Regions from separate parts of the Devosia sp. LjRoot3 genome, predicted to be linked through region 1. Evidence: predicted binding sites of a transcription regulator. Region 1 holds the regulator's gene; the other holds the start of a gene.
The links. The regulator PhoB, encoded in region 1, activates phosphate uptake and scavenging genes when phosphate is short. The targets are predictions, from matches to a motif close to TGTCATNNANCTGTCAT.
Positions count from the first base shown of each region.

Region 2: a site for PhoB is predicted at 998-1,014, ahead of ACSQ2A_RS11265 (esterase-like activity of phytase family protein). Genes of this name have one in related genera too.

Region 1 is NZ_CAXUPK020000003.1:196,999-202,073, forward strand. Features, by position in the region: gene pstA (phosphate ABC transporter permease PstA) at 1-576, shown strand, start outside; gene pstB (phosphate ABC transporter ATP-binding protein PstB) at 642-1,424, shown strand; gene phoU (phosphate signaling complex protein PhoU) at 1,448-2,158, shown strand; gene phoB (phosphate regulon transcriptional regulator PhoB) at 2,282-2,983, shown strand; gene ACSQ2A_RS11925 (MYG1 family protein) at 3,284-4,210, shown strand; gene rpsU (30S ribosomal protein S21) at 4,418-4,690, shown strand; gene ACSQ2A_RS11935 (hypothetical protein) at 4,755-5,006, opposite strand.
Region 2 is NZ_CAXUPK020000003.1:54,294-59,368, forward strand. Features, by position in the region: gene ACSQ2A_RS11265 (esterase-like activity of phytase family protein) at 1-944, opposite strand, end outside; gene ACSQ2A_RS11270 (ATP-dependent helicase) at 1,144-3,483, shown strand; gene ACSQ2A_RS11275 (diguanylate cyclase) at 3,586-5,075, shown strand, end outside.

The DNA of each region.
Region 1 (5,075 bases):
GCGCCCAAGTCCCGCCTCACCGACCTCATCGAAGTCAACATCAACAACCTCGCCGCCGTCCCTTCGATCGTTTTCGGTCTCCTCGGCGCGGCGGTGTTCATCAACTGGTTCCACCTGCCGATCTCGGCTCCGCTGGTCGGTGGTCTGGTGCTGACCCTGATGACCCTGCCCACCATCATCATCGCCACCCGCGGCGCACTGATGGGCGTCTCCCCGGCCCTGCGCCAGGCGGCCCTGGGCATGGGCGCATCCAAGACGCAGATGGTCTTCCACCACGTCCTGCCAACGACCTTCCCGTCGATCCTCACGGCCACCATTCTCGGCGTCGCCCACGCTCTGGGCGAAACCGCGCCGCTCCTGCTCATCGGCATGAAGGCCTTCGTGGCCTCGGTCCCCGCGACGCCGCTCGATCAGGCCACGGCCCTCCCCGTCCAGATCTATCTCTGGCAGGGCAACGAAAACCGCAATTTCTTCGAACCCCGCACGGCCGCTGCCATCATGGTGCTGCTGGCGGTCATGATCCTGCTGAACGGCGTAGCGATCTATCTCCGCTCGCGCCTTGAAAAGCGTGCTTAAGGATGAGCCAAATGGATATGCTTGCCGGCAAGGTTAAGAAGACTTCCCTGAATCTGGACTCCGCCATGAACCCGACTGATGTGCTCGAACGCCCCATCCGCCTCACCGCTCGCGACGTGACCGTCCACTACGGCACCAAGCAGGCCCTGCACGGCATTTCGATCGACATCCCCGATCGCGCCGTCACTGCGTTCATCGGACCCTCGGGCTGCGGCAAGTCGACGTTCCTGCGCTGCATCAACCGCATGAACGACACCATCGAAGGCGCCAAGGTCGGCGGCACCATCAAGCTCGACGGCGAAGACATCTACGCCCCCGCGCTTGACGTCGTCGAACTGCGCGCCCGCATCGGCATGGTCTTCCAGAAGCCGAACCCCTTCCCCAAGTCGATCTACGACAACGTCGCCTATGGCCCCCGCATCCATGGTCTCGCCCGCAACAAGGCCGACCTCGACGAAATCGTCGTCTCGTCCCTGCGCAAGGCGGGCCTCTTCGAAGAAGTGAAGGATCGCCTGCAGGAGCCCGGCACCGGTCTCTCCGGCGGCCAGCAGCAGCGCCTCTGCATTGCCCGCGCCATCGCGGTCGGTCCGGAAGTGATCCTCATGGACGAGCCCTGCTCGGCCCTCGACCCGATCGCCACCGCCGTCATCGAAGAGCTGATCGACGAACTGCGCGAAAACTACACCATCGTCATCGTGACCCACTCGATGCAGCAGGCAGCCCGCGTTTCCCAGCGCACCGCCTTCTTCCACCTCGGCAACCTGATCGAACAGGGCCCGACCGAGGACATCTTCACCAATCCGGTGAACAAGCAGACCCAGGACTACATCATGGGCCGCATCGGCTGATCGCGGAACGAGGAACCAACATCATGCCCAATACCGCATCCGATCACATCGTCTCGTCCTTCACCGACGAACTCAACGCCCTGGCCCAGACCATTGCCGAAATGGGTGGCCAGGTCGAAGTCGCCATCGAGAACGGCACCAAGGCCCTTCTCAAGCTCGACCGCGAGCTGGCTGACCTCACCATCATCGCCGACCAACGCATCGACGACATGCAGCGCAAGATCGACGACATGTGCGTCTCGATCATCGCCCGCCGCCAGCCCATGGCCTCGGACCTGCGTTCGATCGTCACCGCCATCCACGTCGCCAACGACCTGGAACGCGTCGGCGATATGGCCAAGCAGCTTGCCCGTCGCTCGCTGAAACTCGAAGGCATCAACCTGCAGCCGACCTTCTACAACGGCGTCAAGAACATGACTGCCCTTGTCCTGCGTCAGCTCAAGGACGCCCTCGACGCCTATGCCAACCGCGACGCAGCCGCGTCGGTCGAAGTGTGCAACCGCGACGACGAAGTCGACGCCATGCACACCTCGCTGTTCCGCGAACTTCTGACCTACATGCTGGAAGATCCGCGCAACATCACCACCTGCACGCATCTGCTGTTCTGCGCCAAGAACCTCGAACGCATCGGCGACCACGCGACCAACATCGCCGAACGCGCCTACTACCTGCAGACCGGCAAGCAGCTGACCGCTGACGTGCAGGAACTGCACCGGACCCAGATCAAGGCATAGCCACTCTCGCCTTGTAACTACCCCAAACCAGCCACCATTTTCCTCAGGGGGCAGCAGAGGAAGATGGTGGCAAAAACAATGAAATGACGGCAGCATGCGGCTGCCGATCGATGGAGCACGCCTATGCCCGCGACCATTCTCGTTGTCGAAGACGAGGGCGATATCGCCATTCTGCTGCGTTACAACCTCGAAGCCGAGGGTTTCCGCGTCGTCACCGCTGAAACCGGCGACGAGGCCCAGCACGCTATCGCCGAAAAGCTGCCCGACCTGATCCTGCTCGACTGGATGCTGCCCGAAATCTCCGGCATCGAACTCTGCCGCCGGCTCCGCGCCCGCGAAGAAACCTCGCGCATCCCGGTGATCATGCTCACCGCCCGCGGTGAAGAAGAAGAACGCGTCCGGGGCCTCTCGACCGGCGCCGACGACTACGTCGTAAAACCCTTCTCGGTCCCTGAGCTGGTTGCCCGCATCCACGCCCTCCTCCGCCGCGCCAACCCCAATCTGGTGACCGCAGCGCTGAAGGTCGGCGATCTCGAACTCGACCGCACCACCCACCGCGTCCGCCGCTCCACCCGCGACGTGCACCTGGGCCCCACCGAATATCGCCTGCTCGAATATCTCATGCGCCATCCCGGCCGCGTCTATTCGCGCGAGCAGCTTCTCGATGGCGTCTGGGGCAATGACGTCTATGTCGACGAGCGCACCGTCGACGTCCATATCGGCCGCCTCCGCCGCGCCATCAATCGCGGCCGCGAAAACGACCCGATCCGCACCGTCCGCGGCGCCGGCTACGCCTTCGACGAACGCTTCGGCCAACCAGCCTGAAGCCGCAAACTCGTTTATCTCAGCCTATCCCCGTAGCCCTCATGGTGAGGTGCGAAGCGCAAGCGTAGCCTCGAACCACGAGGGCGTGCCCCGATGCCTGGGTGCCACGCCCTCGTGGTTCGAGGCTTTACCCTGCAAGGCACCTCATCATGAGAGCCACTGCGAGATCGCGCCCTCACGCACCCGTTAACGTTTCGCTAACGATAACATTGCCTCCTCCCTCCAAAGCAGGGTAGCAAGGTCCGTCGGGGCCGAAAGGGTCGTGACGCCTCGATTGCCCAGTTCAGGACCGCCTCGCACATGACACCAGCTTTCCTCGTCACCCACTCCGGTGGTTTCCATGCCGATGAATTGCTGTCGAGCGTCATCCTGACCCGGCTGTTCCCCGCTGCCGAGATCGTGCGCAGCCGCGCGCCGGAGTGGATCACCCCTGCCCCCGATCGCATCATCTACGATGTCGGCGGCGCTTATGACGCCGAGGCCCGCATTTTCGATCACCACCAGCGCGGCGCACCGCTGCGCGACGATGGCCAGCCCTACAGTTCCTTTGGCCTTGTCTGGAAGCATTTCGGCCGCGACTACATCGCCTCCTTCGATGTTCCCGCTGAGCATGTCGAAAGCGTGCATGCCTCGGTGGATGGCAATCTCGTCCTGCCTATCGATCTCGTCGACAACGGCGCCGCCAGCCCCTCGGGTCCGCTGGCCGGCCTGTCGCTCTCTTCGCTCCTCGAAACCCTGAAACCTGACTTCGACGACCGCGACGCCGAGGCCGATCAGCAGGCGTTCCACAAGGCACTCATCATCGCCCGCAGCTTCGTCGAGGCGGCCGTCGCCCGCAGCGCGGCAAAGCTCCGCGCCGAGGCCCTCGTGACGAAGGCGATCGAGGCCACCGGCCCCGGTCGCGTGCTTGAACTGCCCATGGGCATGCCCTTCCGCGCCGCCATCGTGAAGGCCGGCGCCGATCACCTGCTCTTCGTCGTCCATCCGCGCGACAAGGACTGGTGCCTCACCGGCATCCGCCGCAGCGACGAGGGTTTTGAGCTGCGCGCCGATCTGCCCGCCGCCTGGGCGGGTCTCACCAACCATGATCTGGAAGTCGCCAGCGGCGTCGAAGGCGCCACCTTCTGCCACAACGGCCGTTTCATCGCCGCCGCCAAGACCCGGGCCGCCGCCCTCGCCATGGCCGACATCGCCGTGGCCGAAGCAATCGGCAGCCGCGCGGCCTGAGCGGCCCGGTTTCGGGACAAAGCCATACCTAGGAACAGGTATCTAAGGCGCCCCGGGCAAATCCCGCAGATTGCGACGTGGTTTAGACATCACAACCCCACTTCTCGGGTTGGCAGCGCCGACCGGGCCTGATAACGAAGTGCACCGATCACAGATCGACTCCGCCTGCCATTCATGGAGAAGGCGCACACCAAGTTAGGAAATTTTTTGCAGGTCCAGGTACGCGACAACAATGTCGACCAAGCCCTCCGCGTTCTCAAGAAGCGTCTTCAGCGCGAAGGCGTCTTCCGCGAGATGAAGCTCCGCAAGTATTTCGAGAAGCCCTCGGAAGCTCGCGTGCGCAAGAAGGCCGAAGCCATCCGCCGCAACCGTAAGGCTGCGCGTAAGCAGGCTATTCGCGAAGGTCTGATTGCTGCGCCCAAGCGTCCCGCAGGAAGCTTCGGCGGCCGTCCCGGTTCGGCTCCGCGTTCGCAGGCCTAAAACCTATATCCAGAACTGGTATCCAGTTCGGAACAAGCAAACGCCGGCCATATGGCCGGCGTTTTTATTGGCGCGTCCTGCGCGCCTGGCCGATGGTTTCCATCTGCCGATGCAGGGAGCGGATCTGGTCCGGCCCAAGCGTTTGTCCGCCGATCTTGAGCAAGGCGCCGTGAAGGCTCACGGGCGCTGCCTGTTCCATGGCGAACCGGATGGCCTTGGCGGCCGAGGAAAAGCGCCGCGCACCCTGTGCGAGTGCCGTTGCGGCGTCGCTGCCGAGGAACAGTTCCCCCGGAGCGCTTAGTATATGCGTATTCATTTCAGTCTTTCTTCCGGCCAGAGGCCGGCATTAGCCCGGCGCGAGTCGCGCCAGGGGCGGCATATTCGT
Region 2 (5,075 bases), 140 kb from region 1:
CCCGAGTCGAAGGCAACCGAACCATCGCGATTGAAGATGGTGAAGCCGCGCGAACCGCCGTTCCAGTCGCCTTCATTGGCAACCACGAGACGATCGTTGTCGAGCCACTTGACGGCGTCGGGCTCACGCGGAACGACCTTGTTCTCGCCCGAGAAATCGATCTTGCCGTCGTTCTTGGTGTCGACGCCGGCAACGCCGGTTTCGCCAGCTTCGAAGCCGCCGGTGACAGTGGCAGTCTTGGCGTCGATGATAGCGATGTAGTTGTTTTCCTGGAGGGTGACGGCAACTTCGTCATTGTCGTTGAAGGCGACGAATTCGGCTTCGGCATCTTCCGGAGCGATGGCGGCAATGCCGGTCAGGTCGACTTGTCTGATGCCTTCGGCAGTAACGGCACCATCGGTCAGCGTCACGATGGTCAGGAAACCGGTGGGAGCCTGCGGAATGGCGCCATCGTTGACCTCTTCATCGCGCTGGTTCTCGATGGCGATGGCAAGGATGGTGTTGTCCTTGTTGTGCGCGATCGAGTCAGGCTGGCCGCCGAGATCGAATTCACCATCGACCGACTTGCCGGCGATGTCGACTACCACGAGCTTGCCCGACGGCGCGGTGAGCTCTTCGGTGGTGTTGACGGCCACATAGGCCTTGCCGCCGATGACGGTGACGGAAGTGGGCTCGCCGCCCATATCCATGTAGCCACCTGCCTTGGGGGCCGAAACGTCGGTGATGTCGACGAAACCGATGCCACCATTGGGGCTATCGGAGTAGATCAGCGTCAGGCCGTCGTCTGTGGCAGTGATGATTTCCGAAGAGGTGCCTTCGGCTTCGGGCGCGTTGAGCGCAACCGGGAAACTGGAAACACGGTTGAAGTATTGGGCAGCATTGGCCGAAACAGTCGAGGCCAAAAGGGCAGCAGTCAGTGCACCCAGCAAACGTGGCGTATTCATGTGAGGTCCCCCTATGAATGGGCCCTCGCATAGAGGCGTGCCAAGACTCCTCAGTGACAGTCACATGACAGATCGGTGACGGCAGCGCGTCCTATACATCGCGGCGTCGGAACCCTATATTGCGAACGAGAACAAAATAAGATTCGTCAATCCCGCGCAGAGCGCCCCGCCCTGGCCCGCCGCGATGGAAAGGCCCTCAATGCCCGGTGAAACCCACCCCCTGCCCCGCCCCCAAGGCGGCCCGATCACGAGCCAGCTCAACCGGCGCGAGCAGGTCGACTATTTTCGCGGCCTCAATGCCGAGCAACGTGATGCAGTTGAGACGACAGAAGGACCTTTGCTGGTCCTTGCAGGAGCCGGCACAGGTAAGACCCGGGTCCTGACGACGCGGATCGCACATATTGTTCGGCAAAGACTTGCATGGCGTAACGAAATTCTCGCGGTGACCTTTACGAACAAGGCCGCCAACGAGATGAAGCAGCGCATAGAACACTTCGAACCCGACACGACCGGGATGAAATGGGTGGGCACTTTCCATTCAATTTCGGCTCGACTTCTACGACAGCACGCCGAACTGGTTGATCTTCAGCCATCGTTCTCGATCCTCGACACTGATGACCAGCAAAGAGTGATCAAGCAGTTGCTGGCGGTAGAGAACATCGACGAGAAACGTTGGACGGCTCGCGGCTTCGCCAGCATGCTCGACAACTGGAAAAATCGCGGCTGGCTGCCCAAGGATGTTCCCGACGCCGAAAAGCACGCGTTTGCCAACGGGAAGGTGCCCAACCTTTATGCCGACTACCAAGCACGCCTAAAGACCCTGAACGCTGTCGACTTCGGGGATCTTTTGCTCGAGTGCATTAGACTGTTCCGCGAAAACCCCGAGGTGCTCTCGAAGTATCACCAGCAATTCAAATACATCCTGGTCGATGAATATCAGGACAGCAACACGGCCCAGTATCTGTGGCTGCGCCTCCTAGCGCAGGGGAAGCCCGCTTCTGAAGCCAATATCTGCGTGGTGGGCGACGACGACCAATCGATCTACGGCTGGCGCGGCGCTGAGGTGGATAACATCCTCCGCTTCGAGAAGGATTTTCCCGGCGCCAAGGTCATCAAGCTCGAACGCAATTACCGTTCGACGGCCAATATCCTCAAGGCCGCATCGACACTGATCGCCCACAATGAAAGCCGGCTCGGTAAGACCCTGCACACCGACATCGCCGAGGCCGGCGAGCCGATCTCCTTCACGCAGGTCTATGACTCCGAGGAAGAGGCGCGCACGGTCGGCGAAGAGATCGAGCAATATCAGCGCCTCGGCGAGCCGCTGAACTCGATGGCAATTCTGGTGCGGGCCTCGTATCAGATGCGCGAACTGGAAGAGCGTTTCATTACTCTGGGGCTGAATTATCGCGTCGTCGGTGGCCCGCGCTTTTATGAGCGCAAGGAAATCCGCGATGCACTGGCCTATCTGCGACTCGTGGCGCAGCCGGCGGACGACCTGGCCTTCGAGCGCATCATCAATGTGCCGAAGCGCGGCCTCGGCGATTCCACCGTGAAGACGCTGATGGAAACAGCGCGCCATCAGCGCGTACCCCTGCTGTCGGCAACGAGCATGCTGATCGACACGGAAGAGCTAAAACCCAAGCAGCGCACGACCCTGCGCGGCCTTGTCGACCAATTCCACAACTGGGCATACCGGGCGGAGAGCCTGCCGCCCTATCAACTCGTCGAGCAAATTCTCGAAGAGAGCGGCTATATGGACATGCTGTCGGCCGACAAGTCAGCAGAATCCCAGGGTCGCAAGGAAAACCTCAAGGAACTCAGCCGCTCGATGGAAGAGTTCGAGACGCTTGGCGGTTTTCTCGAACACATATCGCTGGTGATGGACAGGGACAGCGCCGAGGCCAGCGACGCCGTCACAATCATGACGCTCCATTCCGCCAAGGGGCTGGAATTCAACACGGTTTTCCTGACTGGGTGGGAAGAAGGTTCTTTCCCGAGCCAGCGATCGATGGACGAAAGCGGTCGCGCCGGGCTCGAGGAAGAGCGGCGGCTTGCCTATGTGGGGATCACCCGCGGCCGGAAACGCGTCCGCATTTCGTCGGCGCAAAACCGACGCATCCATGGCCTCTGGCAGTCGGCGCTGACCTCGCGCTTTGTCGATGAACTTCCACCGGACGCAGTGGTCGTGACCGACCGTGGCTCGGCCTATGGTGGCTATGGCTATGGCGGTGGCGCCGCCAGCCGCTTCAACAAAGCCGATCCGTTCGAAAGCGTCTACGAAACGCCCGGCTGGCAGCGCGCTCGCGCCAATCAAGCCAATCGCAAGGGTGGCGGCCCCCTCACCATCGATGGCGAACTGGTGGCGCGCTCCGTTGACCTTGGCGGCCAGTCGAGCGGCTACAAGGTGGGCGAGCGCGTCTTCCACCTGAAATTCGGCTATGGCGATGTCATCAGCGTCGAGGGAAACAAGTTGACCATCGACTTTGAAAAGGCCGGCACAAAGAAGGTTTTGGAAAGCTTCGTGCAGAAAGGCTAGCGGCGACGGATTTGGGCCAAGTGTCGGATTGAATTAACCAATCGCGTTCACGCCTTATCAGAAGCACTCGTGCATTCATGGTCGGAATGCGTGGGGTTCGTCGTGTTCAAAATTCAGCACCTGCAATGGATGGGTATCGCAGCGGCCGCAATTGGCTGCCTGCTGCTCGGCGGCACTGCGGTCCTCAACAATCTGAATGATTATCGGCGCCACAGCCATGGCGCCCTTGAACTCGAGCGCTTCAGCGTCCTGCTCGAAGCGGTGAACGCCATTTCCGCCGAACGCGGGCCGGCCAACTCGGCTATGGGCGCAACCGACGAAGAGGCCGCGGCCCGCCGTGCCGAATTGGCCGCCAAGCGCGCTGAAACCGATGCCGCCGTGAGCCGCATGGAGGCTGTATTCAAGGGCACTCTCGGCGACGAAGAGTGCGGCGCCGCGCATGCGCGACTGCATTCCGACCTCGCCAATGGTCGCCAGAAGGTAGACTTCGCCGCGAACACGACCTTTGCCGAGCGTAACCCGCGCGAGATTGCGCGGGGCATTCTGGCCATGTTTACCGCGGCCGACGCTGCTACCACGCTGCGCGATCTGGTGAGCGGCCACATCATGGTCGAAACCCCGAGCCTTGCCGGCGAACTGATGCTGGCCAATAGCGCCAGCACGCTGCGCGATCAGGAAGGGCGGCTGGGTTCCTTCGTCGTCATGGCGCTGGTCGCTCCGCCGGAACGGGACCCGGTCTATCTGCAGCGCATGCAGGCGACCGATGGCATTATCCGCAGTCTCTGGTCCACCAGCGTCAGCCTGGCCGACAAACTCCTGCCCGATCCCGAAATCGCCGGTCTGGTTGAGGCGGTACAGCGCGACTTCTTTGATGGCGCGCTGATTCTGGCGCTCGATGCGGCCGAAAACCATACGGCCCACAATTCGCTCTCCCCTGCGGTGCTGACGGCTGACTACGTTCCCGGCATGCGCAGTTCGGAACTGCTGCGGACGGCCGTGGTTACGCATTCCGTTGCGGCCATGAACCGCAATGCCGAGATTTCGCTGAAGGCATTGATCAGTGCGGCGCTGTTGACTGCCGCCACCCTGGCGGTGCTGGTGATTGTCGCAGTCGTGTTCCGGCGCACGCTGTTTTCGCCGCTGATGCGTTTGCACGATGATGTGCTGGCCCTCGCCAGCGGAGACCATAGCGAGCCGGAACCGCTCAAGGGCATGGCCCGCGAAGTCGGTAACATCTTTACCGGCCTCGATGTTTTGCGCCAGAACCTGACGGAGAAGCGCGTTCTCGAAGAAGAGCAGCGCCGCCTCAATCGTCGTCTGCGCAGGCTCGCCGAGACCGATACGCTAACCGGCCTGCTCAACCGCCGCGCGCTACTGAGCCGCGTCGGCGCCATGTTCCGCCGGGCAGATCGCATTGGGGAATCCCTGGCTGTCGTGCTGTTCGACATCGACCATTTCAAGGTGGTCAACGATACCCATGGCCACGCGGTCGGCGACGAGGTGCTGTCGGGCGTGGCGCGGCTGATCGAAGGCACGCTGCGGACTGGCGATACATTGGCGCGCATTGGGGGCGAAGAGTTCGTGCTGATCCT